Regions from separate parts of the Methylobacterium sp. Ger2507 genome, predicted to be linked through region 1. Evidence: predicted binding sites of a transcription regulator. Region 1 holds the regulator's gene; each other region holds the start of a gene.
What was found. Region 1 encodes LexA, which represses DNA repair genes until DNA is damaged. Its sites were predicted from a motif close to TGTTCNNNNTGTGTTCNG; they were not measured.
Positions count from the first base shown of each region.

Region 2: parE (DNA topoisomerase IV subunit B) is a predicted target of LexA. The motif match lies at 1,210-1,227, and genes of this name have one in related genera.
Region 3: dinB (DNA polymerase IV) is a predicted target of LexA. The motif match lies at 1,120-1,137, and genes of this name have one in related genera.

Region 1 is NZ_JBUYVC010000001.1:2,575,546-2,585,886, reverse strand. It holds gene ACV7NL_RS11980 (type II secretion system F family protein) at 1-338, shown strand, start outside; gene ACV7NL_RS11975 (metallophosphoesterase family protein) at 548-1,225, shown strand; gene ACV7NL_RS11970 (calcium-binding protein) at 1,336-2,625, opposite strand; gene lexA (transcriptional repressor LexA) at 3,170-3,922, shown strand; gene ACV7NL_RS11960 (ComEC/Rec2 family competence protein) at 3,916-6,204, opposite strand; gene gltX (glutamate--tRNA ligase) at 6,376-7,797, shown strand; gene gltA (citrate synthase) at 8,046-9,335, shown strand; gene cmk ((d)CMP kinase) at 9,394-10,026, opposite strand; gene aroA (3-phosphoshikimate 1-carboxyvinyltransferase) at 10,032-10,341, opposite strand, start outside.
Region 2 is NZ_JBUYVC010000001.1:3,775,806-3,786,146, reverse strand. It holds gene parE (DNA topoisomerase IV subunit B) at 1-1,112, opposite strand, end outside; gene ACV7NL_RS17410 (PhoX family protein) at 1,367-3,334, opposite strand; gene ACV7NL_RS17405 (hypothetical protein) at 3,427-3,900, opposite strand; gene ACV7NL_RS17400 (alpha/beta hydrolase family protein) at 3,916-4,545, opposite strand; gene topA (type I DNA topoisomerase) at 4,992-7,784, opposite strand; gene ACV7NL_RS17390 (AI-2E family transporter) at 7,943-9,850, opposite strand; gene ACV7NL_RS17385 (response regulator) at 9,976-10,341, opposite strand, start outside.
Region 3 is NZ_JBUYVC010000001.1:2,866,946-2,877,286, reverse strand. It holds gene dinB (DNA polymerase IV) at 1-1,089, opposite strand; gene ACV7NL_RS13310 (dimethylmenaquinone methyltransferase) at 1,299-2,453, shown strand; gene ACV7NL_RS13305 (xanthine dehydrogenase family protein molybdopterin-binding subunit) at 2,543-4,936, shown strand; gene ACV7NL_RS13300 (phosphate-starvation-inducible PsiE family protein) at 5,106-5,636, shown strand; gene ldtR (transcriptional regulator LdtR) at 5,716-6,228, opposite strand; gene ACV7NL_RS13290 (DUF6163 family protein) at 6,394-6,861, opposite strand; gene ACV7NL_RS13285 (hypothetical protein) at 7,211-7,549, shown strand; gene hemB (porphobilinogen synthase) at 7,737-8,795, shown strand; gene ACV7NL_RS13275 (hypothetical protein) at 8,806-9,207, shown strand; gene ACV7NL_RS13270 (RDD family protein) at 9,300-9,788, shown strand; gene ACV7NL_RS13265 (arginyltransferase) at 9,943-10,341, shown strand, end outside.

The DNA of each region.
Region 1 (10,341 bases):
GGCAGTCCATCGTTCTGGCCGAGGAACTCGCGGTGCTGACCGCCGAGCTGTCCTATCTTCCGGACCGGCGCATGGCCTTCGAGAACCTCGCCAGCCGCATCGGCCTCGACCAGATCAAGGCGGTCACGACGGCGCTGATCCAGGCCGAGCGCTACGGCACCCCGGTCGGCCAGGCCCTGCGCGTGCTGTCGCAGGAAAGCCGGGACATGCGCATGAACGAGGCCGAGAAGAAGGCGGCGGCCCTGCCGCCGAAGCTGACCGTGCCGATGATCCTGTTCTTCCTGCCCGTGCTCTTCGTCGTCATCCTGACGCCCGCCATGATCCAGGTCTTTCGCTGACCCACGCCGGAGCCCGATCCGACCCGTGCGCGGCCCTGACCCGGCATTCCCCGCTCACGGTGGCGGGTCAAACCCCTGAGGAGCCCCGACCGGGCGAGCGGTGCGGCGGCAGCCCGGGCGCGTCGAGGATTTTCGTGGCGCCGAATTCCTGCCATGCGGGTGCGATGCTCAGTCCAGCCACTCCGCACGCCCCGCGCCCCGACACCCCCATGAACGACCTGACTTACGCGATCGGCGACATTCACGGATGCGCCGATGCCCTGATGCGGCTGCTCGAACGGATCAACGCCCATCGGGGCGACCGCAGCGCCCGCATCGTCTGCCTCGGCGACTACGTCGATCGCGGCCCCGACAGCGCACGGGTCGTCGCGATGCTGAGCCACCTGCAGGCCTCGGCACCGAACGCCGTCGTCTGCCTCATGGGAAACCACGAGCGGATGATGATCGATGCGTATCGCGATGCGGCGGACGCGGCGGTCTGGCTCGCCAATGGCGGCGATGCCACGCTCCGCTCGTTCGGCGTCACGGAGCCGGACGCACTTCCGTCGGAGGTGGTGCGCTGGATGGCGGCGCTTCCCACCTTTCACGAGGATGCCCTGCGCTACTACGTTCACGCCGGCTTCCGCCCGGGGCGCACCGGACCGGATCCCGATGTCGCCAACCATCTCTGGATTCGCCAGCCTTTCCTCGGCGCCGGTTTCGACTTCGGCAAGCACGTGGTCCATGGGCATACGCCGCAGCGGACCGGAATTCCCGATCAGAAGCGCTACCGGACCAATCTCGACACCGCCTGCGTCTATGGCCGGCAGCTCACGGCCGGCATCTTCGACCAAGGGCAGGCCGGCCCGATCGGGTTTCTCCACGTCGATCGCGACGGATCGGCTTGAGGTGACTGCGTCCGCGCCCCGCTTGCCCCGGCCTGAAGGCCGCGACGAGGCCAGGAACGAAGAGCGAGGCTCGTTCGAGGCGGCCCGATGCAGGCCGCCGCGACATCGGATCAGGCGAACAGGAAGTCGTTCAGCGTCAGCAACGGGCCCAGGGCTCCACCCGCGCTGACCTGAAGCTGCCCCTGGGACCCGCCCGCGGCGTCGTGAACCTCGTAGACGCGCGCGTTGCCGGACGTTCCGATGAGGTCCAGGGTCGAGGCGACGGCGAACCCGCTGAACTGGATCACATCGCCGCCCGATTGCCCCGCGCCCTGGAAATCGACGATCAGGTCGCGAATGCCCTTCGTCTCCAGATCGCCGAAGGTGATGACGAAGGTGTCATCCCCGGCTCCGCCGGCAACCCGGTCGCCGCCGCGACCACCCATGATGAGATCGGCGCCGGCGCCACCGTTCAGGATATCGGTGCCGTCGCCACCTTCCAGAACGTCATCCCCCGCGTCGCCACGCAGGTTGTCGTCGCCGAGGCCGGCATAGAGCCGATCGGCGCCGGTGCCGCCCTCGAGAAGGTCATCGCCCTCGCCGCCATCGAGCCCGTCGGCGCCCGCACCCCCGAGAAGGGTGTCGTTGCCGACGCCGCCATAGAGCCAATCCTTGCCGGCCCCACCGTCGATGTGATCGTCGCCCCGTCCGCCCTCGACGTAATCGTCGCCGCCGAAGGCCGAGAAGGTGTCGGATTTGCTGCCGAGCCAGATCTGGTCCTTGCGATCCGTTGCGATCGGAAGGCCCTTGTCCTGAAGGAGAGCGAGGTCGAGATCCGAGATCTGCGGGCGCCACCCCCAGGGCGAATAGGGGTCCATCAGATCTTCGACGCCCGAGACATGCGCCCGCGCATCGTCGAGCTTGGCAGGGCCACCCAGGACCGTGGTTGTATTCTCGTCGTAATACACCATCGATCCGTTTTCATACCAGGCCGGCTGGAAATCAATGAACCCGATGGCATGGGCGATCTCGTGCTGGAACAGCCCGAACGCGTCGATCTTGTTGGACGGGACACCGGCTTGTCCCTGCGGATCGAAGAAGAGATCGCCCAGCTTGTCCTGGCCCAGGGTGACCTTGCCGTCCGCCTCGCCTCCATTGCCATCCCAACCCTCGCGCGCTTCCAGGATCGGGGCGAAGGTCCATCCCTGGCCGTCCCAGGCATAGCTGGGACCGGCATTGGCCAGGACATTTCCGCCGGCGAAATTGCCCATCGCGATGGCGATCTCGATCACGGCGTCGCCCTGGATGTGTTTCGCCCAGCCATCCGCCGCGCCTTGCGCCGTCGCCAGGATGAGGTCTGCTTGGCCGCCAGCGGCATTGCGGGAACTTTCACTGTCCCAATACGCAATGATTTTCGACATGTTTGCTTGGCCTTGTCGTTGTTCTGGCGTTTTTCTATAAGGGGAATATCTATCTATAGGCAGTAAAGGACACAACGACGGGGTTTTCTCTTGGTTAAGGAGAGATGAGAGGCAAGGCTTGCAGTCTATGATGCTTTGTAGCGCGAGCCGTCCATCGCATCGCATCGCGCCGTGCCTTTGCGGAATGCGGCGAACGGCCGATCCGGGTGCGACAGAGTCGAGAAACGCGCGCCTTCCCGGTTCATGCCTGCCCGACGCGCACGAAACCTGAGCGCCGTCGATCGCGGGGCAAGGTCAGCGCTCTGGCGGCCTTTCCGCCCGATCCGGATATTGCCAGAGTTGCGTCCGGATGCTCTGGTGACCGGTGACCGGTGACCGGACCAACCCGACCGGCCCTGAATTGGGATCGGACGCGCGCCACCGCGCACGAATTCCGCCTTCTTTAAGGAACTCTTGCAGAACACTTGCGGAACGTTTAACGTGTTCGTGGTTTGTTTCTGTGGTCGTCCGCCGCAGCCAATGTCTCCAACGAAGAGTGTTCCGCATGTTGACGCGTAAGCAACTGGATTTGCTCCAGTTCATCCAGCTTCGGATGCGCGAGAGCGGCGTTCCCCCGTCCTTCGACGAAATGAAGGACGCCCTCGATCTGAAGTCGAAATCGGGCATCCACCGCCTGATCACGGCCTTGGAGGAGCGGGGCTTTCTGCGGCGTCTGCCGAACCGGGCCCGCGCCATCGAGGTGATCCGGATGCCCGAGAGCCTCGGCGGTCAATCCGCCTCGGCGCGGACCGCGCCTGCGGCGGAAGTCCGTCGCTTCACCCCGAGCGTGGTCGAGGGCGGCAAGGGGAAGGGTGTGCCGGCCGGCGCCTCCATCTCACGCCTGCCGACCACCCAGGCGACCGACGAGAGCGGCCGGGCTGTGACGATCCCGGTGATGGGGCGGATCGCGGCCGGTACGCCGATCTCGGCCATCCAGGAGCAGAGCCATTCGGTGACGATGTCGCCGGACTTCCTCGCGGGTGGCGAGCACTATGCCCTGGAGGTGCGCGGCGATTCGATGATCGAGGCCGGCATTCTCGACGGCGATCTCGTGGTGATCCGCAAGCAGGACACGGCGAACACCGGGGACATCATCGTGGCCCTGATCGATGACGAGGAAGCGACCCTCAAGCGCCTGCGCCGACGGGGATCGTCCATCGCTCTCGAGGCCGCCAATCCGGCCTACGAGACCCGCGTGCTCGGCCCTGATCGGGTGCAGATCCAGGGGCGCCTCGTCAGTCTCGTGCGTCGTTACTGAGGCTCTTCGCCGGTCCCTTCGCCAATTCCTTCGCCCGGCCCTTCGCCGGGCGAACCTGGTGCGTCCTTTGCTCGCCCGATCGGCGCTGCCGGCACGATGTCCGGTGCGGCACGCGCCGGTGCGTCCGTGTTGGCAGGTGCCACGGGTCGCCAGGGAACGGCTTCTCCCGGGCGCCGGGTCGTAACGACGCGGGCGCCCTCGCGCGTGAGGCGCAAGGCCGCCGCGCCGTGTGCCGCCAGGAAGGTCCGGTCGAGGACGAACGCCGCGGCGCAGCCCGGCGGGGCCGATTGGCGGCTGATCAGGATATCGGCCCGGGCGCAATCCTCCGGGAAGGCGCGCTTGTCGGTGACGAGGGCGACCCTGCGCCCATCCGGCAGGGTCAGGGTACAGCCGAGGCCATCGCACCGGGCGTCCGGAAAGGCCGGGACGGCGCCGGCCTTCCGGGCATCGCCATCCGCTTTCAGCCATTGTTCGAGCACGAAGGCCGGCGGACGCCCCAGAGTGGCGAGGTGGCCGCTGCGATCCCGGATCGCCGCCCCGGTGCCTTCCCGATCGACGTAGATGTCGAAGCGATCGGGCGACGCCGCGAAGGCGATGCCGATCGCCGCCGGGATCAACCCGAGCCAACGCAGGGACGAGGCCGGAAGGGTGAGCAGGAGGAGGCCGGCCGCCAGCAGCCCCAACGCCCCCGCCCCGAAGGCCGGCACCACCACGACGGCGTGTCCGAAGCCCGCGATCCAGGTCGAGATCGACAGCATTCCGCGCACCGCCAGACCCATCGCCCACCACACCGGCTGATCCAGGGCGAACGGATAGGCGAGGATGCCGAGCACCGCCGCGGGCATCACCGCCAGGGAGACCAGCGGGAGGGTGAGCGCATTGCCGACGAGGCCGAAGGGCTGCACCGTCTGGAAATGATAGGTCGCAAAGGGCGCGGTGGCGATCTGCGCCACGAGGGTCGTGGCCAGCGTTCCGACGATCGCGGCGATCAGGAACGCGACGGCGCGGGTGACGGGACCGGCGCCCTCGCGGCGGCCGCCCTGTCCGGCGATCAGCGGTGCGCAGGCGATGAGCCCGGCAACGGCGCCGAAGGACATCTGGAAGCTGGGGCCGAGGAGCCCGTCCGGATCCCGCGCCAGGGCGATCAGCGCGGCGAGCGCGAGGTTGCGCATGCTGAGGGCCGGCCGATCGACCAGAATCGCGCCGAGCATCACCAGGGTCATGATCAGCGAGCGTTCGGCCGCGATGTCCCACCCGGAGAACACGCAATAGGCGGTGACCCCCACCATGGCGATGCCGGCGGCGATCTTCTTGATGGGCCAGTGCAGGGCGGTGAACGGCACGATCGCCAGCCCGGCCCGCACCAGCCAGAACACCACGCCGGCGGCCAGCACCATGTGGAGTCCGGAGATCGACACCACGTGATAAATCCCGGCCGCGCGCAGCACGTCGTTGGTGTCGCTGTTGATCAGGCCGCGTTTGCCGGTGACCAGCGCGGCCGCCACCGCCCCCGCCTGCCCGCCATTGGCGTCGGTGATCCGTCGCGTGAGGGCGTTGCGCGCGTCGTCGACAGCGGCCGCGAGGCGGTCAGTCCACGGCGTCGGGAGGACCGGCGGCCGCCGCTCGATCGTGCCGACGAGGGAGCCGACCGCGCCGATCTGTCGGAAGAAGGCGTCGCGAGCGAAGTCGTAGCCGCCCGGGCGGGCCGCATCCGGGGGCGGAAGCAGGCGAGCGGTCGCGGCGATCCGGTCGCCCGGCTTCAGCGGGATGGCCTTGCGGTAGGAGACCCGCACGCGCCTCGGTCGCACCCCGTCGGCAAGGGTTCCGAAGCTTTCCACCCGCACGATCAGGCGCGCGCCCTCCTCCCGCTCGTCCAGCCCCTCGATGGTGCCGACCAGCGGAGCGATCGTCGTCCGGGCGAGGATCGGGCCGGCGACCTGCTGGACGCGGAACGTCGCGGCGGCAAAGCCCAGGACGGCGGCGATGCCGGCGAGAACCAGCGCGAGCCCGACCGGACGCGCCACCAGCCGGGGCGTGAGGGCACCGAGGAGCGCTGCCGCCACGAGGGGGGCTGCGAGGGACGGCGCGCCCTGCGTTCCGAGGAAGAAGACCAGGATGCCGGCCCCGAAGGCGACCGCCAGCCAGGCGAACAGGCGACGCTGCTCGATCTCCCGGGTCCAACCGGCCCGGACCCAGTTCGCAACGAGCCGCCAGACCGCCCGGCGCACGGCGAAGCGGCGCGTCCATCGCCCCACCGCTGCAACCGCGCGCACCTGCGCCATCGTTCACGCTTTCCGGTCGCACCGTCGGGCCGGCGACCTCAGTCCATTTCGGAAGACATGATTTCCAGGGGACGATTTCTTAACGCTGGGCGTCGCGCATGCTACACGCGCCGCTCCAGGCCGGTCGATCCGCTTCCCGCCTGTTCCACTAGGCAGTTCAAGTCCAGATTGATGTCGTCAGCCGTCGTCACGCGCTTTGCCCCCTCGCCCACGGGCTACCTGCATATCGGCGGGGCCCGTACGGCCCTGTTCAACTGGCTTTATGCGCGCCGATTCGGCGGTCGCATGCTGCTGCGCATCGAGGACACCGACCGCGAACGCTCGACTCAGGGTGCCATCGACGCGATCCTCGACGGCATGCGCTGGCTCGGCCTCGATTGGGACGGCGACGTCATCTATCAGTATGCCCGGGCCGCCCGACACCGGGAGGCGGCCGAGAGCCTGCTGGCCACCGGCAACGCCTACCGCTGCTACGCCACGCCCGAGGAGTTGACGGCGATGCGCGAGGCGGCGCGCGCCGAAGGCCGGCCATTGCGCTACGACGGCCGCTGGCGCGACCGCGATCCGTCCGACGCGCCCGCCGGGGTCAAGCCGGTGATCCGCCTGCGCGCGCCGACCGAGGGCGAGACCGTGGTCGAGGATGGCGTGCAGGGCCGCGTCGTCTGGCAGAACAAGGACCTCGACGATCTGGTCCTGCTGCGCTCGGACGGCAACCCGACCTACATGCTCGCCGTGGTGGTGGACGACCACGACATGGGCGTGACTCAGGTGATTCGGGGCGACGACCATCTCACCAACGCGGCGCGCCAGCGCCAGATCTCCGACGCCCTCGGCTGGGCGGCGCCCGCCATGGCGCATATTCCGCTGATTCACGGGGCGGACGGCGCCAAGCTCTCGAAGCGCCACGGGGCGCTGGGGGTCGATGCCTATCGCGACCTCGGCTACCTGCCGAGCGCGCTGCGCAACTACCTCGTGCGCCTCGGCTGGAGCCACGGCGACCAGGAGGTCTTCTCCACCGATGAGATGATCGCGGCCTTCGACCTGAAGGCGATCGGCCGCTCCCCGGCGCGCTTCGACTTCGCCAAGCTGGAGAACCTGAACGGTCTCTACATCCGCGGCGCGGCGGATGCGGATCTCGTCCGGTCGATCGAGGACGTGCTTCCGGCGCTCGGGCCGGCCCGCGGCATCGCGGTGCCGCTGGCACCTGCCCTGCGCGAGAAACTCCTGGTCGCGATGCCGGGCCTGAAGGAGCGGGCCAAGACCCTCGTGGAACTCCTCGACAGCGCCTATTACCTCACCGCGGCCCGGCCCCTGGTCCCCGACGAGAAGGCCAAGGGGCTCCTCGGCGACGAGGCCAAGGCGCGGCTCGCCGCCCTCGTCCCGGCCCTGGAAGCACTGCCGGACTGGAGTGCGGCGGCGACCGAGGGCGCCGTCCGGCTTTTCGCCGAGACCGAGAGCCTGAAGCTCGGCCAGATCGCCCAGCCGCTCCGCGCGGCGCTGACCGGCCGCGCCACGTCGCCGCCGGTCTTCGACGTCATGGCGGTGCTCGGGCGGGAGGAATGCCTCGGCCGTCTCCGCGACCAGACGGGCTGAGGGCGATCCCGAAACGGTGACCGGACCAGGCGTTCCCCGGGCGCGGAGGCATGACAAATCGGCCTGGATTTCGCTTCGATGCCGGTGAGAGGCGGACCGTCGGTTGATGACGGTTCGCCGATCCGCTACCCCCATGCTCGTGTGAGCAAGTGCAGCATAGGCTGCAGTTGCGCCCCGGATCCGGGTGGCTGACTGCATCGCCACGCGGGCCGGCGCCGCCCCGCTGTCACGAAAGGGTCCAGGTCTCCATGAGCGCCTCCAGCACGATCACCGTGGGCGACGACCACGTCGAGCTTCCCATCAAGACCGGCACGATCGGCCCCGATGTCATCGACATCGGCAAGCTCTACGCCAAGACGGGCAAGTTCACCTTCGACCCCGGATTCACCTCGACCGCCTCCTGCGAGTCGAAGATCACCTACATCGACGGCGATGCGGGTGTTCTCCTCTATCGCGGCTATCCGATCGAGCAGATCGCCGAGAATGGCGACTTCCTCGAGACCTGCTACCTGATGCTGTTCGGCGAATTGCCGACCCCGTCCCAGAAGGCCGATTTCGACTACCGGATCACGCGCCACACCATGGTGCATGATCAGATGAACCGCTTCTTCCAGGGCTTCCGCCGCGACGCGCACCCGATGGCGATCATGGTCGCCTGCGTCGGCGCCCTGTCGGCATTCTACCACGACTCGACCGACATCTCGGACGACCAGCAGCGCATGGTCGCGTCGATGCGGATGATCGCCAAGATGCCCACCCTGGCGGCGATGGCGTACAAATACTCGATCGGTCAGCCGTTCGTCTATCCGAAGAACGACCTCGACTACACCTCGAACTTCCTGCGGATGTGCTTCGCGGTGCCGTGCGAGGAGTTCAAGGTCAATCCGATCTTCGCCCGCGCGCTGGACCGGATCTTCATCCTGCACGCCGATCACGAGCAGAACGCCTCGACCTCGACCGTGCGTCTGGCCGGCTCGTCGGGAGCCAACCCCTTCGCCTGCATCGCCGCCGGCATCGCCTGCCTGTGGGGGCCCGCCCATGGCGGTGCCAACGAGGCGGCCCTCAAGATGCTCGAGGAGATCGGCCATCCGGAGAACGTGGCCAAGTACGTCGCCAAGGCGAAGGACAAGAACGATCCGTTCCGCCTGATGGGCTTCGGCCACCGGGTGTACAAGAACTACGATCCGCGCGCCCGGATCATGCAGAAGACCACCCACGAGGTGCTGGGCCAGCTCGGCATCAAGGACGATCCGCTGCTCGAAGTCGCGGTGCAGCTCGAACAGATCGCCCTCAAGGACGATTACTTCATCGAGAAGAAGCTCTATCCGAACATCGATTTCTATTCAGGCATCACCCTCAAGGCGATGGGCTTCCCGACCTCGATGTTCACGGTGCTGTTCGCCCTCGCCCGCACCACCGGCTGGATCGCCCAGTGGGCCGAGATGATCGAGGACCCCTCGCAGAAGATCGGCCGTCCGCGCCAGCTCTATATCGGCCCGGACAAGCGCGAATACACCCCGATCGACCAGCGCGGCTGAGCCGGTCCGCCTCGCCGGACGGCAGTCCGGCGAGGGATTTGGCGTCCGTCGCGCAGGTTCAGTGCGGACGGGCGCGGTCGACCACGGCCCGCGCCGCCGCGAAAGCCTCGTCGGCGTCGAGGTCCGTGGTGTCGAGCACGACGGCGTCGGCGGCAGCCTTGAGGGGCGCCGTGGACCGCTGCGCGTCCCGTGCGTCCCGGGCCACGATATCGTCCAGGATGGCGCCGAGACTGGCCGACTCGCCCCGTCGCAGCAACTCCAGGTGACGGCGCCGGGCCCGCTCCTCGGGCGCGGCCGTGATGAACAGCTTCACCTGCGCGTTCGGGCAGACCACGGTGCCGATGTCGCGACCGTCGAGCACCGCTCCGCTGGCGTTGCCGGCGAAGCGCTGCTGCCAGGCGAGAAGCGCCGCGCGCACGGCCGGAACGGCCGAGATACGGGAGGCTGCCTCGCCCATGGCACGCTCGCGCAGGCGCGGGTCCGCGAGGCGGTCGGCGATCAGGCTGGAGGCGGCGCGCGCCGCGGCCTGATGGTCGTCCAGGTTGCGGCCCGCATCGATCACCGTCAGGGCGACCGCCCGGTACAGCAGGCCGGTATCGAGATGCGGCAGGCCGTAATGCTCGGCCAGGCGCTTGGCGAGGGTGCCCTTGCCCGAAGCGGCCGGGCCGTCGATCGCGATCACCATCGACATCGCGCTCAACCTTCGATCCGGCCGCCGAGGTCCTGCATCGTCGGCAGGAAGCTCGGGAAACTCGTGGCGATCATCGCGCCGTCATCCACGGTCACGGGCTCGCGGGTGGCGAGCCCCATCACCAGGAACGCCATGGCGATGCGGTGGTCGAGATGGGTCGCCACCGTGCCGCCGCCGCGCGCCGGCTCACCGGTGCCATGGACGATCAGATCGTCGCCCTCGACGAGATAGGCGACGCCGTTGGCGCTGAGGCCGTCCGCCACCGCGGCGAGGCGGTCGGATTCCTTGACGCGGAGTTCATGGAGCCCCTGCATC
Region 2 (10,341 bases), 1.2 Mb from region 1:
GCCATCACGTCGTCGGTTGTCACCGCAGTCATGCGCTTGGCCTGGCCGACGCGCTCGGCATGCTCGCGCAGGGCCCGCAGCAGGGCGACGCGCAGGCCGCTCTCGTGGGTGCCGCCCTCGGCGGTCGGAATGGTGTTGCAGTAGGAGGCCGAGACACCGTCGTCGGTGACCATCCAGGCGACGGCCCATTCGAGGGAGCCGTGCCCGCCCGGCTTGGTGATCTTGCCCGAGAAGATCGCGTCGGTGACGAGTTCCTTGCCCTCCAGATCGCGGGCGAGATAGTCGCGCAAGCCCCCGGGGAAACGGTGCACGGTCTCGGCCGGCACGTCGTCCAGGCCCTCCAGCAGGGCAGGGGCGCAGCGCCAGCGGATCTCGACTCCGCCGAACAGGTAGGCCTTGGAGCGCGCCATCTTGAAGAGGCGGCGCGGGTCGAACTTGAGGGCGCCGAAGATCTCGGCGTCGGGATGGAAGCGGACCCGCGTCCCGCGCCGATTCTGCACCCGGCCGACGGTTTCCAGCGGCCCCTGCACATGTCCGCGCGAAAAGGTCTGGCGATAGAGGGTCTGGCTGCGGGCGACCTCGACCTCGAGTTCGTCCGAGAGGGCGTTGACCACCGAGATGCCGACGCCGTGCAGACCTCCGGACGTCTCGTAGACCTTCGAGTCGAACTTACCGCCCGCGTGCAGGATGGTCATGATGACCTCCAGGGCGGACTTGGTGGGGTATTTCGGATGCGGATCGACCGGGATGCCGCGGCCGTTATCGGTGACCACGAGGTGGCCGCTCTCCTCCAGTTCCACCTCGATGAAGCTGGCATGGCCCGCCACCGCCTCGTCCATCGAATTGTCGATCACCTCGGCGAAGAGGTGGTGCAGGGCGCGCTCGTCGGTGCCGCCGATATACATGCCGGGGCGGCGGCGCACCGGCTCCAGCCCCTCCAGCACCTCGATGTCGGAGGCGTCGTAGCCGGCTTCCGCCGAGACGGGCGGAAGCGGCGCCACGGCGTCGAGCTTGCGTCGCTCGGCGGGCTTTGAGGCAGGGGGCTTCGGCGCGGGAGGCTTCGGCACAGGAGGCTTGCCGCCGGCGAAGAGATCGCGTGCGGGGTCGCTCACCGGAGCGCCTCGCGCCGGGGATGGTGAGGCCGCGGGCTTCGCGGACCGGATCGCAGAGGGAGACCGTGCAGCATTCGCCTTCATCCTCTCACCATACCGGAACAAACCGGAAACAGAAAGGGGTTCCCGTCTCGCAGGGGCTGGGGCTCGGAGCCTCCGCCGCACGAAACGTACCACCCCATGACATGGTATGGGGGTGGTTAAGAAGGCCTGACCGTGGCGGAGCCGCCTTACGGGCGGGACAGCCCGATCTTTCAGGTCCCGACGCGGCCACCGCCCCGCTTCGTGATCGCCACCACGGCGGGGCGCGGCGGCATCGCCGGGTCGAAGTCGGGCCAGCGGGTGGCGGGCGCCTCGAAGGTGGCGGGCACCGCCTTCGGGTCCTCCTCGTCGGCCTCGCCGGGATGCTGCACGGCCACGAAGAAGGTGGTGTCGTCGCGGGTGAAATAGGGGCCGCACATCTCGGCGCCGTCGGGCACGCGGAAGAAGTGCTTGCCCGTGCCGCGGCCCGCCCCTTCGGTCTCCATCGCCCAGATGCCGTCGTTGCGGCCGGTGCGCGAGGGGGCATTGCCGTCGGTGGCGACCCAGAGCCGGCCGAGCCCGTCGACGGCGCAATTGTCCGGCATGCCGAACCAGCCGTTGGTCGTGGTGGCCGACGAGAAGGTGGCGCCCACCGCAGCGATACCGGGGTCGCCGCAGCGGACCAGGATTTCCCAGGTGAAGCCCGTGGCGGCGTGGTCGCCGTCGTCGGGGGTGAGTTCGACGATGTGGCCGAAGCGGTTGTCGGCGCGGGGATTGGCGGCGTCCGTCTGGTCGGCCTTGCGCTTCCCGTTGTTGGTCAGCATCACGTAGACCTTGCCGGTCTTGGCGCTGGCCTCGACATCCTCGGGCCGGTCCATCTTGGTGGCCCCGAGCCGGTCGGCGGCGAGCCGGGCGCCGATCACCACGTCGGCTTGGGATGCAAAGCCGTTCTCGGGCGTCAGCGGCCCTTCGCCGAGCACCAGCGGCATCCAGGTGCCGCGCCCGTCGGCCTCGAAGCGGGCAACGTGGAGCGTGCCCGCATCGAGGAGATCGCGGTCGCCGCTGTCGGCCCGCCCGGCGGTGACGAACTTGTAGACGTAGTCGAAGCGCTCGTCGTCGCCCTGATAGATGACGTAGCGGCCGTCCCGGGCGACGATGCCGGCGGCGCCCTCGTGCTTGAAGCGGCCGAGCGCCGTACGCTTCTTTGGGGTCGATTGGGGATCGAACGGGTCGATCTCCACCACCCAACCGAAGCGGTTGGGCTCGTTGGGCGCGCGCGAGACGTCGAAGCGCTCGTGGAATCGGCCCCACGCATAGGCGCCGGCCGGCAGGTTGAAACGCTTGTGGTTGGGGGCCTCGGGCGAGGCCTCCGGCAGCGTGCCGGAGAAGTAGTAGTTGATGTTCTCCTCGCAGGTCAGCCAGGTGCCCCAGGGCGTCGTGCCGCCGGCGCAGTTGTTGATCATGCCGAGAACCGCCCGCCCGCCGGGGTCGGCCGCCGTCTTCATCCGCTCCGTGCCGGCGGCGGGGCCGGTCAGCATCATCGGAGTCTGCGCCGTGATGCGGCGGGCATAGGGCGAATCCGGCACCACCGCCCACCGGCCATCGGTGCGGCGGATCTCGATGACCGAGCCGCCATGGGCCGCCATCTCGATGTCGACGAGGTTCCGGGTCATGCCCTTGAACGCGGCCGCCCGAGTGTCCTGGCGCCCCAGGCCGGGGAACATCAGTTCCTCGTTGGTGTATTCGTGGTTGACCACGAGGAGGCCGTGCGCCGCCGGGTCGGCCGCCCCCGGCATCGGAAAGTAGCCGACGAAGTCGTTGTTGTAGCCGAACTGCTGGGCCTGGGCCGCCGCCGATTGCTGGTGCGGGTCGAAGGTCGGCGCACCGGGCAGCACCGGGTCACCCCAGCGGATCAGGATGTCGGCATCGTGCCCGGCGGCGACGTGATGGTGCGCGTCCGACCCGGCCTCGATTTCTTCGAACGGAAAGCGCGCGCTGGCCGCCTGGGCCGCACCGGCGGCCAGTGCACGCGGCGTCACCACCGCCGCGATGGCGCCGACGCCGAGCAGCCCGCGCAGGAGGTCGCGCCGGTCGAAGCGCGCCGCCACCACGTCGCCGAAGGTCGGGTTGGCGCTGGCGTTGGAGCCGCGATCCTCGGCGGCCTCGGCGGCCTGCGAGCGGGTTCGCGTCGGTTCGGTCATGGGACGGTCCGTAGAGGCTGGCGGCAACCTCGCCCGTTAACCCGATCGCATGGCACAGGTGTGACGGCCCGGATCGTGACGGGCGTCCGGGTTCATGGATCGACCACGTAGGCGTCGTCGACGGCATGGAGCCGGCAGATCGTGCCGGTGGCACGCGCACAATTCGCGAGGGCGCCGTCGCGCGCCTCAAGGGCCGAAACGCGTCCGGTGCGCCAGCCATATCCGCCCGTGGCGGACACGGCAAAGGCCTTGCTGCCGGGGCTGTCGAGATAAGTCTGGAAAGCGGCCTGCCCGGCAGCGCCGAGGGATTGCGGAGGCTTCAGCGACGAGGGTGTCGAAGGACGGACCGCCGGGAGATGAAGACCCTGCCGGACCAGGAACGCCTCGACGATGGGCATCCAGATGTCCCGACCGTTCGGAGCCGAGAACAGGGCGTGACCATCTGACCCGAAGGCCGGAGCGGCGACGAAGCTGACCTGCCCGCCAGAGTCCTGAAAGGCCGCACGGAACCGCCGCGCCAGAGCCGGCCCGAAATAGCGGTCGTTCTCGGTATAGATCCACAGCATCGGTACGTGCGACCGTCATCCGAAGGTCCCGAAGGCGCGAACCAGCGCGTCCTCGTCACAGACCGAGTCGGGTGCGCGCGAGCCGCGGCCGCCGGCGAAGCTGATCGCTGCCACGAGACCGGAGGGTGGATCGGCCGTGAGCGCCACGGTGGCGAAGCCTCCGGCCGATTGCCCCACCGCGACGATCCTGGTGATATCGACATCATCGCGGCGGGTCATGAACGCGATCGCCGTCCGGATATCGGCCGCGCCCGCCCGAGCCGATCGGGCGTAATCGGCCTTCTCGCAGGGCCCGGAGCCTTCTGCCCAGGGTCCGACCGAGGTGCCGTAACCCCGACGCAGGACACTCACGGCGACGAAGCCGCGCCGGGCGAACGCCACCAGTTGCGGCATCATCCCGCGCGCCCTCATGCCGGGGCGGTCGCGCGCCTCACGGGGTGATCCGTGGCTGAGGATGACGAGAGGATGCCGGCCGCCGCCGAGCGGGAGCACCATGACGGCCTCGAGGCTGCCGCCCTCCTGCGCCGCAATCGGTATCCGTAGATCGACGCCGGCATAGTCCGCGGCCCGAAGCGGCGCGCCTGCAACCCAAAGCGCGGCGAGTCCCCCAAGACCCACCAACCGGAACATCACCCAAACGTGCATGGGGCATTCCGCCGTCGATCGGAGGACAGGATGGCTGGACGAAGGGCTTTGGCCCAAGCTCGGGCAGCCTGGCCTCACCCCGTCCGGAACGCAACCGTTCCGGGTCTTCCGTCCTCCACCGAACGTGTCCCTGCGACGGGGGCGGTCCGTGAAGGCGCCCGGCGACCGTCGCCGACCATCAAACTCACCCGGCAGAGCGATGACGCGCGTGGATCGCCCCGGAAGCGGCAGGGCGCGCGGGCGGCACGCCAGGACGGCTCTGCGTGCGGATCGGCGCCGCCATCGACCTCCACGACCGCCAGCCCCCGACGGGTACGGCCCGGAATCAGCCAGGAACCGAAGCGGACCGTTGCCGTTCGGGAGAGCGCCCCGGCCCGCGACCGAGAGGTTTGTCAGGAAACCTCAGCGGTCGCGGGGTGGGACGCAGCCGATGCCAGAGCGGGCGCTCACGCCTTCTTGCGGGCCGCCGCCGTGGGCGTGTCGGCGGCGCTTTTCGCTGGCTTTTTGGCCGCAACCGCCTTCGCCGTCGACTTCGCGGCCGGTTCATCGCCGTCCGCCGCCTTCTTCGCCGGCGCCTTCTCGGCGGCCGCTTTCTTGGCCGGCGCCTTCTTGGCCGCAGCCTTCTTTGCCGGCGCCTTCTTGGCCGGCGCCTTCGCACCCGCAGCCTTGCGCGCCGGAGCCTTCTTCTTGCCCCCGCCGGCGGCTTCCCGCGCGGCGATCAGCTCCAGCGCCTGGGCGAGCCCGATCTCCTCGGCCGCTAGGGTCTTGGGCAGCGTCGCGTTGGTGCTGCCGTCGGTGACGTAGGGGCCGTACTTGCCCGACTTGACCACGATCGGCTTGCCGGTCTCCGGGTGCTCGCCGAGCGCGCGACCGGGATCGGAGGCCGGACCGCGCCGGCCGCCGCCCTGCTCCTTGGCCACGATGAGGTCGATGGCCCGGTTGGCGCCGATCTCCAGCACGTCGTCGTCGCGCCCGAGATTGGCGTACATCTTGCCGTGCTGCACGTAAGGTCCGAAGCGGCCGAGATTGGCCAGGATCGGTTCGCCGGTCTCCGGGTGCCTCGCCACCTCACGGGGAAGCGACAGCAGCTTCAGGGCCATGTCCAGGTCGACCGAGGACGGGCTGGTGCCCTTCGGGATCGAGGAGCGCTTGGGCTTCGGGGCCTCCTTCTCCGTCGAGGCCTCGCCGAGCTGGACGAAGGGACCGAAGCGGCCGTCCCGCACCGTCACGGGCAGGCCGGACGCGGGATCGTTGCCGAGCACGCGGGTGCCCGGCTGGCCGCCGTTCTCCGAGGAGCCCTCGCCGTCGCCCTCGACGCCGGAGGCGGCGAGCTGACGGGTGTACTTGCACTCCGGGTAGTTCGAGCAGCCCACGAAGGCGCCGAACTTGCCGAGCTTGAGAGAGAGCTGGCCCGAGCCGCAGGTCGGGCAGGTCCGTGGGTTCGAGCCGTCGGCCTTCTCGGGAAAGATATGGGCGCCGAGCAGGTCGTTGAGGGCATCGAGCACCTCGGTGACGCGCAGTTCCTTGGTGCCCAGGATCGCGGCGGAAAAATCACGCCAGAAATCGCGCAGCACCTCGCGCCAGTCGATCTCGGCGTTGGAGACCCGGTCGAGCTGGGTTTCGAGCTCGGCGGTGAAGTCGTACTCCACGTAGCGCTTGAAGAAGCTCTCAAGGAAGCCGGTGACGAGGCGGCCCTTGTCCTCCGCCACCAGGCGCTTCTTCTCGATCCGCACGTATTCGCGGTCGCGCAGGGTCTGCAGCACGGCCGCGTAGGTCGAGGGCCGGCCGATGCCGAGCTCTTCCATGCGCTTGACGAGGCTGGCCTCGGAGTAGCGCGGCGGCGGCTCGGTGAAGTGCTGGGTCGAGGCGATGCGCTCGCGCTTGAGCGGATCGCCCGCGCTCATCGGCGGCAGGCGCCGGCCGTCCTCGTCCTCCTCGTCGTCCTTGCCCTCCTGGTAGAGGGTGAGGAAGCCGTCGAACTTCACCACCTGGCCGGTGGCGCGCAGCTCCAGCTTGCGCGGGCCGACCTGGGCGACGATGTCGACCGTGGTGCGCTCCAGCTCGGCCGATTCCATCTGGCTCGCCACCGTGCGGGTCCAGATCAGCTCGTAGAGCCGGGCCTGCTCGGCATCGACGGTGCGGGCCACCGTCTTCGGCAGGCGGCTCATGTCGGTGGGGCGCACGGCCTCGTGCGCCTCCTGGGCGTTCTTGGCCTTGACGCTGTATTTCCGCGGCGCACCCGGCAGGTAGCGCTCGCCGTATTCCTTGCCGATCACCCGGCGCACGTCGGCGATGGCTTCGGGCGCCATGTCGACGCCGTCGGTCCGCATATAGGTGATCAGGCCGACCGTCTCGCCGTCGATCTCGACGCCCTCGTAGAGCTTCTGGGCCGCCCGCATGGTCTGGGCCGGCGCCATTCCGAGCTTGCGCGAGGCCTCCTGCTGCAGGGTCGACGTCGTGAAGGGAGGTGCGGGGTGGCGCTTGGCGGGCTTGGCCTCGACGCTGGCAACCTGGAAGGTCGCCAGTTCGAGGTCACGCTTGAACGCCGCCGCCTCGTCGCCGGTGCCGACGTCGAGGCGCTGGATGCGCTTGCCGTCGGCGCCGGTGAGCCGGGCCTCGAAGCTGGCGCCGGTCTCCGTCGTCAGGGTCGCCACCAGCGACCAGTACTCGCGGGGGCGGAAGACCTCGATCTCGCGCTCGCGCTCGCAGACGAGGCGGAGCGCCACCGATTGCACGCGGCCGGCCGAGCGGGCGCCGGGGAGCTTGCGCCACAGCACCGGCGAGAGGTTGAAGCCCACGAGGTAATCGAGCGCCCGGCGGGCCAGATAGGCGTCGACCAGGGCCTGGTCGATCTGCCGGGGCTGGCGCATGGCGGTCTCGACCGCCGCCTTGGTGATGGCGTTGAAGGTCACCCGCTCCACCGGTATGCCCTTGAGGGCGCGCCGGGCGGTGAGCGCCTCGACCACGTGCCAGGAGATCGCTTCGCCCTCGCGATCCGGATCGGTGGCGAGAATCAGGCCGTCGGCGCCCTTGAGCGCCCTGACGATATCGGAGACGCGCTTCGATCCCCGGTCGTCGAGCTCCCACAGCATGTGGAAGTCGGCCTCGGGATCGACGGAACCGTCCTTGGCCGGAAGGTCACGGATGTGGCCGAACGAGGCGAGAACCTCGTAATCGCGACCGAGATACTTGTTGATCGTCTTGGCCTTGGCCGGCGACTCGACGACGACGACTTTCATGTGCTGGTACTAGCCTCTCGTCAGGGCCTGACCCACAGCAACGACCGTTCGCAGATTGTGCGGGGGGCGTCGCCACCCGTCCGGAGAGGGGGTCGGCGCCGGGGAGAAGTGGGTCAACCCTGGGGGGAAGTCAAATGATCGGTCCCGCCGCACCGGTCTCACCCTCGTTTGGCGAAGGTCAGGGCTGCATCGAGGGCACCGTTCAGGGTGGTCACCAGCACGTCGGCCGAGAGGGTCCGCCGCAGGCGATCGAGGGAGGCGGGATCGCGCTCGCGCCAGAAGCCGACCAGTACCCGCACGCCGGGAATCGCCCGCCGCGCCTGGCGGACGTTGAGCCGGATCTGCGACAGGCTGACGGGCTCCAGGTAGGAGAAGCATACCAGGGCGATGCCCCCGAGGTCGTCCGGCACCGCCCCGCGGCGCAGGTCCGCCATCGACATCACCTGCGCGGCGAGGCCGTGGCGGTCAAGGATCTGGCCGAGCATGGACGTCGCCGCCTCGTCGAAGGGGCCGCGGCTCGAGACGCAGAGCACGGGCCGGGCCGCCCGCCAACGCGGCGGGAGTTCGTCCGGGCGCAGCACCATGGCGGCGACCTGCCGGTCCGGCCCGATGGCCGCGAAGGCCGCCGACGTCTCCGAATTGCCCGCCGCCTTGGTGGCGGAGCCGCCCTTCCGGCCCGCCGGCACGGTCCCGAGCCGGGTGACCACCGCCCGCAGAGCGGTGCCGACCTCGTCCTGCCGGGTCCGGTCGAGGGTCCCGCGCGAAAGATCCTCCTGCGCCATCAGCAGGCCGGCCAGCACCACCTCGTCGTAGTAGGTGACGAGGGCGCGCGCCTTCAGGAACATCCGGCCCTGGTCGATCGCCTCCTCGGGATCGCCCGCCAGCATGCGCTGGTAGAAGATCTCGGGCGGCGCCAGGGCCGGCCGGTCGCCCAGGATCACGTCCAGGAACCACAGGCGCTCGATGTGCCGGCCCAGAACCACGAGACAGACGGTGATCGGCGTGGCCAGCACCAGGCCGATCGGCCCCCACAGGAACGCCCACAGGGTGGCGGCCAGGATCACGGCGATCGGCGAGAGGCCGGTGGAATGGCCGTAGAGCAGGGGCTCGATCACGTGGCCGGCGATGGGCTCGACCACGACGAAGAGGGCCGCCGTGGCGATGACCATGCTCCAGCCGGGATCGACGGCGGCGGCCACGATCAGCGGCAGCAGGGCGCTGATCGCGGCGCCGATATAGGGCACGAAGCGCATGATCGCGGCGAGCACCCCGAACAGGATCGGGTTCGGCACCCCGATCCACCACAGCCCGACGCCGATGACGATGCCGAAGGCGATGTTGAGGATGAGCTGGGCCAGGAAGAACCGGCTGAGACGGGCCGCCGCATCGTCGATGGCCGCCGTGGTCCGCCGCAGATCGCCCGAGCCGGCCAGGCGGATCGCGCGGTTCCGCAGATCCTCCCGCTGCAGCAGGATGAAGATCGTGAAGATCAGGATCAGGCCGGTGGTGGCGAGCGGATGCAGGATCGGCCCCACCACGGCGCCGAGGGTTCCCAGGAGCCCCGCCTTGGCGGAGGCGATCTGCACGTGAAGAGGATGGGCGAGACTGCCGGCGCTGCCCTCGGGGGTCGTGTTCTTCAGGTCCGGCTGTAGCTCGGCGCTGAGGTCCTGCACCATGTCGACCATGCGCGAGAGCGTGCCGCTCCCGGCCGTCGCCTCCTTCAGGGAGGCGATCTTCTCCCGCATGGTGACCTGATAGCGGGGCAGGTCCGAGGCGAGCTGCGCCGTCTCGTTGGCGATCAGGAGGGAGACACCGAGGAGCGCCCCGAAGGCGGTGAGCACCACGACCAGTACGGCGAGCGCCCGCGGGACCCGGATGCGGCGCAGGAGCCTCACCCCCGGCACCAGGACGAAGCTGAGCAGGATCGCCAGCGTCACCGGCACGAAGATGTCGCGCCCCAGATAGAGCGCCGCCGCGATGGTGATCACGAGGAGGCAGGAGGCCAGGGTCGTGAAGACCGGCATCGCCTGCCGCAGCAGGCGGGCGGTGATGGGATCGTCGCTCATGGATGGGCCGGGTCTCGTGGGGGTGAGCGACGCTGGCGCCGACGATCGGATGTCGGGCGGGACGGGCGACGAAGGGGCGGATGAGGGTCGGGCGAAGCCTGGGACGGGACGGGAGCGGCCGCCTTTCAGGGCACCGCGGGCGCCTGCGGTCCGACGGCGGCGTTGATCTGCGTCAGCAGCTTGGAGAAATCCACGGGCTTCGGGTGGTAGTCGTTGCAGCCGGCCTGAATCGCCTTGTCGCGGTCGCCCGACATGGCATGGGCGGTCAGCGCGATGATCGGGATGCCCTTGGTGTCGCTGCCGGATTTCAGCACCCGGGCCGCCGACCAGCCGTCGAGAATCGGCAGGTTCATGTCGAGGAGGATGACGTCGGGCTGTCCGGTGCGCGCCTGCTGCACGCCGGACTCGCCGTCATGGGCGAGGATCACGTCGTAGCCGCGCCGCTTCAGCCGGCGGGACAGGAAGTCCCAGATCTCCTCGTGATCTTCCAC
Region 3 (10,341 bases), 290 kb from region 1:
TCAGAGGCCGAGCCCGAGCTGTCGCGGCTCCAGAGCCGGTCCGTGCTCCAGGGCCGAGAGCGAGACGCCGAGCAGGCGCACGCTGCGCCGGAGCGGGAACAGGTCGCGCAGGAGCACCCGCACGATCTCTTCCAACGAGGCGCGGTCGGCGACGAAGCCCGCCAGCGAGCGGGCGCGGGTGATCTGCTCGAAATCCGCGAACTTCACCTTCAGGGTCACGGTACGGGCGCGGACCTCCTTGGCGGCGGCCGCCCCCCAGACCTTGTCGAGCAGGGGGACGAGGCGGCCCGCGAGCACGTCGTAATCCGCCGAATCCTCCGAAAAGGTGTTCTCCGCCCCGATCGATTTGCGCACCCGGTTCACCCGCACGGGCCGTTCGTCGATCCCGCGCGAGACGCCGTAGTAATAGGGGGCAGCGGCGCCGAACCGCGTCGTCAGGGCGTCGAGGCTCAGGGCGCGGAGGTCGCGCCCGGTCAGGATGCCGAGCGCTTTCATGCGCGCCTCGGTGACGGGGCCGATCCCGTGGAAGCGCCCGATGGCCAGGTCCTCGACGAAGCCGGGCCCCATCGCGGGGGTGATGACGAAGAGGGCGTCGGGCTTGCGGAAGTCGGACGCCACCTTGGCCAGGAACTTGTTGTAGGAGACGCCCGCCGAGGCCACGAGCCCGGTCTGGGCGCGGATCGAGGCCCGGATCGCGCGAGCCACCGCGGTGGCGGTGGGCAGCCCCTGCCGGTTTCGCGTCACGTCGAGATAGGCCTCGTCGAGGGCGACCGGCTCGATCAGGTCGGTATGCTCGGCAAAGACCGCCCGGATCTGCTCCGAGATACCGTGGTAGACCTCGAAGCGCGGCTTGACGAAGACGAGGTCGGGACAGAGCCGGCGCGCCGTCACCGAGGGCATGGCCGAGCGTACCCCGAAGGCCCGCGCCTCGTAGCTCGCCGCCGCCACCACGCCGCGCTCGCGCGATCCCCCCACCGCCACCGGGCGTCCTCGCAGGGCGGGATCGTCACGCTGTTCCACGGAGGCGTAGAACGCGTCCATGTCGATGTGGATGATCTTGCGGATCGCGCCCGCCTCGCCCGGGTCCATCGCGGACGCCCCTCCCGATCGTTTCGCCCGTGTTCGTGGTCTGTTCGCAGAATCCCGGTCTCGGCGCGGGAATCAAGCCCGGTGGCGTTCCGATCCACGGCGTAACCGACGCAGCGCCTGCGGGGGCTCGCCGCCGGCCGAGGGCTGCCGCATAAGGGCGACCAGGACAGCCGAAGCGCCGGCTTCGCGATTCGCCCGAGGACAGGTTCTTGAACATCACCCAGATCACCCACCACGACCTCGACGGCTACGGTGCCTCGACCGTCGTGGGCCAGTTCGTCGACGTCGCCCGCATCGTCCACGTGCCGCGCTATTCCGATGTCGGCCCCGTGGTCGAGACCGAGCTGAAGCGCCTCGGCAAGGTGGCGGTGCCGGAGATGATCCTGATGACCGACCTCGGCCTCGAGGCGGTGGCCGTCACCTTCATCCGCAACTTCGCCGCCCTCAACCGTCGCCGCGAGCCGGAGGCCCGCCACAAGCTGATCGTGCTCGATCACCACGCCTCGTCGGTCGACCAGATGCGGGCGCAGGATCTCGCGCCGCAGGCCGATGCCGAGGTGCCGGGTCTGCTGCGCTTCGATCTCGAAGACCCCGACGTCGTCGTGCTGATCGACGAGACCCGCTGCGCCACCCGCATGGCCTACGAGCACCGGGCGCTCTACGCGGCCCGCGAGACCGGCGAGGACCCGATCCTCGGCGCGCTGGTGACGGCGGTCGATGCCGTCGATCTCTGGCGCAAGGACCGTCCCGAGTTCCGCATCGGCCTCAGCCTCGACGAGGTGTTCTGGGACAACGTCTCGAACCTGGTGCCGATCGGCCATCCCTGGCACGACCGCTTCGTTGGCGACCTCCTCCTCGGGGTGGCGCGCCTCCTCGGCGACGGCGCCACCCCGGCCGTCATCGAGGGGCAGGTGCCCGCCCTGCGCAAGGCCATCCTCGACGCCTATCTGGCCGATGCGCCCGACGACGACCGCAGCCTCACCACCCGCATGCGAATCGCCCGGGTGCTGGCCCGTTCGGACCTGTTCCACCCCCTGTCGGACGGCACGCTGATGTCCTTCGGGCTCGATTCCGGCACCTTCCAGCGCGTCTCCGACCTCATCATGGAGAGCGGCCGGGCCAAGCGCGTCCTCAACGTGCAGCGGGCGGGCACCATGTCGTTCCGCTCGAACAACGAGACCGCCCTCGACGGCGCCCGGCGCTTCCGCGGCGGCGGCCACAAGGATGCGGCCGGCGGCAAGCTGACCAGCGGCTCGGCCTTCTCCCTGGCGGACGCCATCGCGCAGGTCGAACCGGTGCTCAATCCGCCGGCTGCCGATCCCGCGCTCAGCCCCTTCGGGGCCTTGAAGAACTGGAAGGGCTAGGCCGGCGGGACACGCGCCTCGGGCGATTTCTGTCCGGGCGACATCTGCCGGAGCGACTTCGGTCCGGGCGACTTCGGTCTGAGCGATCGATGTCTGAGCGACTCGGGGTCGCGCCCTGGACCGCGGCGGTGCCCCCGCCGGTTCTCCTCGCGGCAGGCGAGGAAAACCCGATGGGAAGCGAGAACCCGATGGGAAGCGAGAACCCGATGGGGAGACCGACCGACGCGCGCGACCGTCCCTCCCCGCTCGGCCGGCCCCATCCGCGCGTCGAGGGCGCCGCCAAGGTCACCGGGGTCGCGCTCTACGCCTCCGACACGCGGCTGCCGCGCCTCGCCCACGCGGCCCTGGTCACCAGCACCATCCCGCGCGGGCGGATCACCGGCTTCGATCTGGCCGCCGCCGAGGCGGTCCCGGGCTGCCTGCGCATCTTCACCCACCGGGATTTCGCCGGCGCGATCCGCTCGGTGAAGCACCTGATGGCGGGCGGCCATGCCAATAGCGGGCATCGGCCGCTGGACTCGGATGCCGTCGCGTATGCGGGCCAGATCGTCGCCCTGGTGGTGGCGGACACCGTCGAGGCCGCCCGCGAGGCGGCCGACCGCGCGGTCGTGCATTATCGACGCGACGATTTCGCCGACGGCTTCGATGCACCGGGCTCCGAGACGGTGCGGCTCGCGGATCTCAAGCCGAAGCACCACGACCCGCGCCGCGGCGACGCCGACTCGGCCCTGGTTGCGGCCGAGGTCACGGTCGCCGCGCGCTACGAGACGCCGATCCAGCACCACAACCCGATCGAGCTGTTCACCACCACCTGCGCCTGGGACGGCCCGCGCCTCACCGTCTACGAACCCTCGCGCTACATCGGCGCGGTCCGGCACGGGCTCGCCGCCCAGCTCGGCCTCGACCCCGCCGACATCCGCGTGGTGGCGGGACTGATCGGCGGGCATTTCGGCGCGAAGTTCGCCCTGGCCCAATACACCGCGCCGGTCGCTCTCGCGGCCCGCGCCCTGGGCCGGCCGGTCTCCCTGGTGCCCAGCCGGCGCGATTGCTTCACCATCGCCAATTACCGGCCCGAGACCCGGCACGACATCCGCCTCGGCGCCACCCGTGACGGGCGCTTCACCGCCCTGGTGCACGAGGCCGAGGTGATCGCCTCGCGCTTCGACCCCTTCGCCATGGAGGGCACCGACGTCACCGCGAGCCTCTATGCCTGCCCCAATGTCCGCACCGACGAGCGCGCCGCCCGGGTCGACCGCAACACGCCGGGGCCGATGCGGGCGCCCCCGGAGGTGCCCTACCTGTTCGCCCTGGAGAGCGCCGTCGACGAGATGGCGCATGCGCTCAAGCTCGATCCCATCGCGCTGCGCCGGCGCAACGACACGCTGACCGATCCGATCTCCGGCAAGCCGTTCTCCTCACGCCCCCTGATGGCCTGCTTCGAAGCCGGCGCCGAAGCCTTCGGCTGGGCCGAGCGCGACCCGGAACCCGGACGGATGCGGGACGGCCCCTGGCGCATCGGCCTCGGCTGCGCCGCCTCGGTGCGCCCGGTGAAGATCGCCCCCGCGACGATGCGGATCGGCCTCGGACCCGACGGACGCGCCACCGTGGCCAGCGCCCACCATGAGATCGGCAACGGCATCACCACTCTCCTGGCGCTCGGCGCCGCCGAATGGCTCGGCCTCCTGCCCGAGGCCGTGACGGTCCGCCTCGGCGACACCGACCTGCCGGCCGCCGGCCTGTCGGGCGGCTCGTCCACCACCACGAGCCTGCTCCACACCCTGGCGCAGGGCTGCGAATCGCTGCGGGTCCGCCTCGCCGAAGCCGCCGTGGCCGGGCCGCTGGCCGGAGCCGATCCCGCCAGCCTTCGCCTCGAGTCCGGCCGCCTCGCGGCGCCGGACGGGCGCGCCTGCCCGTTGGACATGCTCGTCGCCGGCCTCGACCCGGGCGGGATCGAGACCGTTGCGGCCTTCACCCCCGAGGGCTCCGGTCCCGAAGCCCTGGAGGCGATCGAATCGGGTCGGATGGCGCTGGGCACCGGTGCGGGCAGCCAAGCCGTATCCTGGGCCTTCGGGGCACAGTTCGCGCGGGTGCAGGTTCATGCCGAGACAGGCGAGATCCGGGTGGCGCGCCTCCTCGGCGCCTTCGCGGCCGGGCGCGTGCTCAACCCCCTCACTGCCCGGAGCCAGCTCACCGGCGGCATGATCTGGGGGCTCGGCTCGGCGCTGCTGGAGGAGACCATCCTCGACCGGGGCCATTACCGCAACGCCGACCTCGCCGAGTACCTCGTCGCCACCGCCGCCGATGCGCCCGAGATCGAGGCGCTGTTCGTGCCCGACCCCGACGACACCGTGAATCCCCTCGGACTCAAGGGGCTCGGCGAACTCGGCATCATCGGCGTCAACGCGGCCATCGCCAACGCGGTGTTCCATGCCACTGGCCGGCGCATCCGCGCCCTGCCGATCCGGGTGGAGGATATGCTGTGACCGGGACGCGCGACGTGGGCGCCGGCCGGCCCCCGGCCTGCCCCACGCCTTCGTGACCGGAGCGACCGGATTCATGGCCCGTGGCGGGCCGATTCTCACCGGGGAGCACCCTGGACGCCCGGACGCCGATCCTGTCTGATCGGGACAATCACGCGGGGGAGAGCGCGCCATGTCCGACGAGCGGGACGATCAGGGCCGGCTGACGCGCGCGGCGAGCTTCATCTTCCTCCACACCGAGCACGCGATCTACGCGGCGCTCGGCGCGCTCCTCGCCCTCACCGCCCTCGTCGCCCTGATCGATGCCGCCCAGCTGACCTGGAGCGCGCTGCGCAGCCTCGGCGGTGCCGATCAGATCCTGGAGGTGGTGGACCGTCTGCTGTTCCTGCTGATGCTCATCGAGATCCTGCACACGGTGCGGGTGTCGATGCGCTCGGGCAAGCTGACCTGCGAGCCGTTCCTGATCGTCGGGCTGATCGCGTCGATCCGGCGGGTGCTGGTGATCACCCTGCAATCGTCGGAGATCACCCACGCCAAGGACTGGTCACCCGAGAAGCAGGCCTTGTTCCAGGCCTCGATGATCGAGCTCGGCGTCCTCGCCGGACTGATCCTCACCATGGTGCTGGCGATCTTCATGCTCCACCGCGCCCGCGACGACGGCAAGCCCGCCGGCGAGGAGACCCACGAACAGGCCGGCGCCTGAAGTTTGTCGGGGATCCGTGGAAACCGGTCATCCCGACAACAGGAAGGAAAGACTGGAGAGTGCCGGCCGGAGGCGTGGCCTAGAGGCGGTAGCGGATCTGGTCGGTCCAGAAGCGCTCCAGGCGGGTGAGCGCGGTGTTGAGGCGGCCGAAATCGTCGTCCGAGATGCCGCCGATCGGCTGGATGGTGCGGGCGTGCTTGTCGTACAGGGTCTGGATGATGTCGTGGACCTGGCGGCCCTTGTCGGTGAGGCTGATGCGGACCGAGCGGCGGTCGGTCTTCGAGCGGGCATGGTGCAGGTAGCCGGCCTCGACCAGCTTCTTGACGTTGTAGGAGACGTTCGAGCCGAGATAGTAGCCCTTGGTGCGCAGCTCGCTCGCGGTCAGCTCCTTGTCGCCGATGTTGTAGAGGAGCAGGGCCTGGACGCTGTTGACGTCCTCGCGCTCGCGGCGCTCGAACTCGTCCTTGATCACGTCGAGGAGGCGGCGATGCAGGCGCTCGACGAGGTGCAGGGCCTCCAGATACGAGCCGTGTGCCGGGGCGGTCTCGGGAGCGGTGTTGGTCTTGCTAACCTTCGCAGCCTGGGACTTCATCATGGGCCTCATCAGGTATCGATGCTTCAGGGCCGGTGTTCTTTGCCACCGCTCATGAAGCCAACCTAGAGCGCCGCAGGTGAAAGACGGTTTAAGCGATAGGATGAATTTGCGATTTACCTCTCTGGGTAAATACAAGATGAAACCAATCCCGTAACCGGTCGTTTACCGGATTTCTCGCGCCGCCAGGAAGGAAAAGATAAAATACACCGCAATAATTCCCGCTTGTATTGCCAAGTATGGTGTCGCGACCGGCAGCAGTTGCGGAGTCAGGACTGCGAGCGTCAACCCACTGGTGGCGGCCAGCAGCCAGACCACGCCGCCCCAGGCGCTGGTGAGCCAGAGGCCGACCGCCGCCATCGGGTCGAGCACCGCGAAATAGACGATCACGCTCTGGCGCCCGATCGACTCCGATTCGAAGGGCCTGAAACCCGGAATGACGTCGAGGATGCTGGCCCAGGTGACCACGGCCTTCGTCAGCCAGCACAGGGCGACGGCGCGCATGAACCAGATCAGCACCACGTCCCAGCCGGTGCGGGGAAATTGCGAGGACCGCTCGATCCGGTCGCCGCCGCCCTCGACGTTGCGGCCGCGGATTTCGCGGGGGCCGGGAATCTTGGTCAAGCCGCGCACGCGAAGCCTCGTCTCATCGGTCGTCTCATCGCTCGAACGCTCCGTTGCGGGTTGGCTCAGGGCCGTTTCGCCTCGCCCGGGTCGGTCCGGGCCGGGCCGCCTGCCCCGGACTGTCCGGTGCCTCGGTCGCCATCGTCCCCCTCACGGGAGGGCCTGTTTAGACGAGGTTTTGGCGCGCGACGTCAATTGCTGCTCCTGGGCGCGGGCGACGTGACGAAGGCGGCAGGACATGCGAACCGCCGACCCCTGCGGCGGGACGGTGGATGGGACCGGTTCCGGTCGGAAATCTCTCACCCATGAGCGATATGCTCACGCCTGACGTTGCCGGTCCTCTCGCGCGAGTCTTGCGATGAAATACAGTTCGCTCACGCTCTGCACCCTGATCGCAAACGATTCCATCCGTCTCCTGGTCATCTGCCTTGTCGTCGCTTGCGGGATGATGGTGACCCATGGTCCCGAGGCGAACGAATTTGTTTTGCGCTGGGATGTCGCGAAATTCGTCTCCGGGGGGATCGGCGGGATGCTTGCGTCCTTCGTGCTCGGGATTTTTCGGGTTCGCGGGATTTTTCGGGTTCGGCAGTGGTCCCGATCCCGCGTCGCGTTGTTGCAGCGAATGGCCGAGACTCCCCCCGAAACCTGGCGCAAGCAATATCGCGACTGGAGCCGCAAGCTGGACCTGCAGGATTAGGGCCGGGCGCTGCGCCCCTTTGGCAGGCTCGGCGGGGTTCGGGCCACGCTTGTGCACGATGCGGTCCTCCATGGGCTTGCCCCCGCATCCCTGCGTCGGCAATGCGGGTTTCGAAGGCTTTTGGGGATGTGATAGGCCCGTGGCCCTCCGCCCGGGCCGTGGCCCGGCCCCATCGAGTTCGAGCACGATGACCCACGCACCAGCGACCCCGCGTCCCCTGGCGGTCGAGACGGCACAGGAATCCGCCCGCGCGCCGGGCCTCGGCATCACCCAGCGCCCGCGCCGCAACCGCAAGGCCGAGTGGTCGCGCCGCCTCGTGCGCGAGCATACGCTGACGGTGGACGATCTGATCTGGCCGCTCTTCGTCATCGAGGGGACCGGCCGGCGCGAGCCCATCGCCTCGATGCCGGGGGTCGAGCGCCTCAGCGTCGACGAGGTGGTGCGCGACGCCGAGCGGGCGGCCCGCCTCGGCATTCCCGCGATCTCGTTCTTTCCCTACACCGAGCCCGGCCTGCGCGATCCCACCGGCTCGGAATCGCTCAATCGCGACAACCTCGTCTGCCGGGCGGTGCGGGCGGTGAAGGCGGCGGTGCCGGAACTCGGCCTGATGACCGACGTCGCCCTCGATCCCTATACCAGCCACGGCCATGACGGCCTCCTCGAGGATGGCGCCATCCTCAACGACGAGACCGTCGCCCTGCTGGTGGAGCAGAGCCTGATCCAGGCGGAGGCCGGCACCGACATCATCGCGCCCTCCGACATGATGGATGGGCGCGTCGGCGCCATCCGGGCCGGGCTCGACCGGGCCGGATTTCGCGATGTCCAGATCATGGCCTACGCGGCCAAGTACGCCAGCGCCTTCTACGGTCCGTTCCGGGATGCGATCGGCACCCAGGCGGCGCTGGTCGGCGACAAGCGCACCTATCAGATGGACCCGGGCAATTCTGACGAGGCCATCCGGGAGGTCGCCCTCGACCTCGCCGAAGGCGCCGATTCGGTGATGGTGAAGCCCGGCCTGCCCTATCTCGATATCATCCGCCGGGTGAAGGACGAATTCGCCGTGCCGACCTTCGCCTACCAGGTGTCGGGTGAGTACGCGATGATCGAGGCCGCCGCCCGCAACGGCTGGCTCGACGGCGACCGCGCCATGGTCGAGAGCCTGCTGGCCTTCAAGCGCGCCGGCGCCGACGGCGTCCTCACCTACTACGCGTTGCGGGTCGCCGAGCGGCTGCGCGCCGGCGCGTGAGGACATGCACGTGAGGCCATGCGTTCTCGCGCTGGGGCTTGCGCTGCTCGTGAGCCTCGGTGCCTGCGAGAGTTCGGTCGATCGCCAGCGCGCTCAGATCTGCCGGCGCGTCGTGCCCGCTTTGGCGCCCCCCGAGACCGAGGTGAAACTGCTCCGCATCGGCACGGGCGCGACTCTGGACGACGTGCGGGTCGACTACGCGGTGGCGGGCCGGCCCGGTCAGGCGGCGCGCCAGCGCTGGGTCACCTGCAGCTTCGGGTCCGGAGCCGAACTGCTCGGCCTCGCCACGGAGACCGGCCCGGTCAACGGTGCCCGCCTCTTTCTCCTGCGCCACTACTACCTCGACACCCCGGAGGCGGCCGTCGCCGATCCGGGGGTGCGGACCTCGCCGGCCGGCCGCGCGGCGCCCTGAAAACGCCGATCTTGAGAGTTGCGCAGGCCACGCCCATCTCTCGCCTGAGATGTCCGCCGCCTCCGCTCGGGGGCGACACCCAGGAGCGCCCCATGCGCGAGACGCAAAGCCCCTACGCCGATCGCGTTCAGACCGGCTACGCCCCCCAATTCCCGATCCCCTATGTCCGGGGCAGCCTCGGCGCGCGCTTCGTCGCCTACCTCCTCGACATCCTGTTCATCTTCGGCTTCACCGCCCTCCTGACCCTGGCGATCACGGTGATCGGCGTGCTCACCTTCGGCCTCGGCTGGACCCTGTTCGCCGTCCTGCCGGCGAGCGGCATCCTCTACAGCGCGATCACGGTGGGGGGCGCGGCCCAGAGCACCTGGGGCATGCGCATGATGGGACTGCGCGTCGTGGCTCCCGAGAGCGGCACCCGGGTGGACTACCTCACGGCGGCGATCCACGCCCTGCTGTTCTACGTGGCGGTGGCCTCGGCCTTCCTGCTGTGGATGCTGGATGTTGGTATCGGCCTCGTGCGGGCCGACCGGCGCCTCGGGCACGACCTGCTTCTCGGGCTCGCCGTGGTGCGGGCCGGCTGAGCCCCTCCGGGACAGCGTCGGATCGCGAGATCCGACGGGTTTCATACGAAATCGTCGCGGACGCCTCAGGGGGGTGTTGAGCCCGCCCGCGTTGCGGATACACTCAAGTCTTGGGGGCCGCGGCGCCCCCTCGCGCGGCGAGCGACAGACAAGCGTGACGAGCCATTCCCGGGACACCCCGCAATTCTACCTGACGGCGCCCTCGCCGTGCCCGTACCTGCCGGGTCAGGAGGAGCGCAAGGTCTTCACCCATCTCGTCGGCCGCCGGGCCCGGGACCTCAACGAGATCCTGACGCAGGGGGGCTTCCGCCGCTCGCAGACCATCGCCTACCGGCCGGCCTGCGAATCCTGTCGCGCGTGCATCTCGGTGCGGGTGGTGGTGGCCGATTTCCAGCCCTCGGGCAGCCAGCGCCGCATCCTCCAGCGCAACGCCGACCTCGTCGGCACGCCGGAGCCCAATCGGCCGGCCTCCGAGCAGTACGCGCTGTTCCGGCGCTATCTCGATGCCCGCCACGGCGACGGCGGCATGGTCGACATGACCGTGCTCGACTAC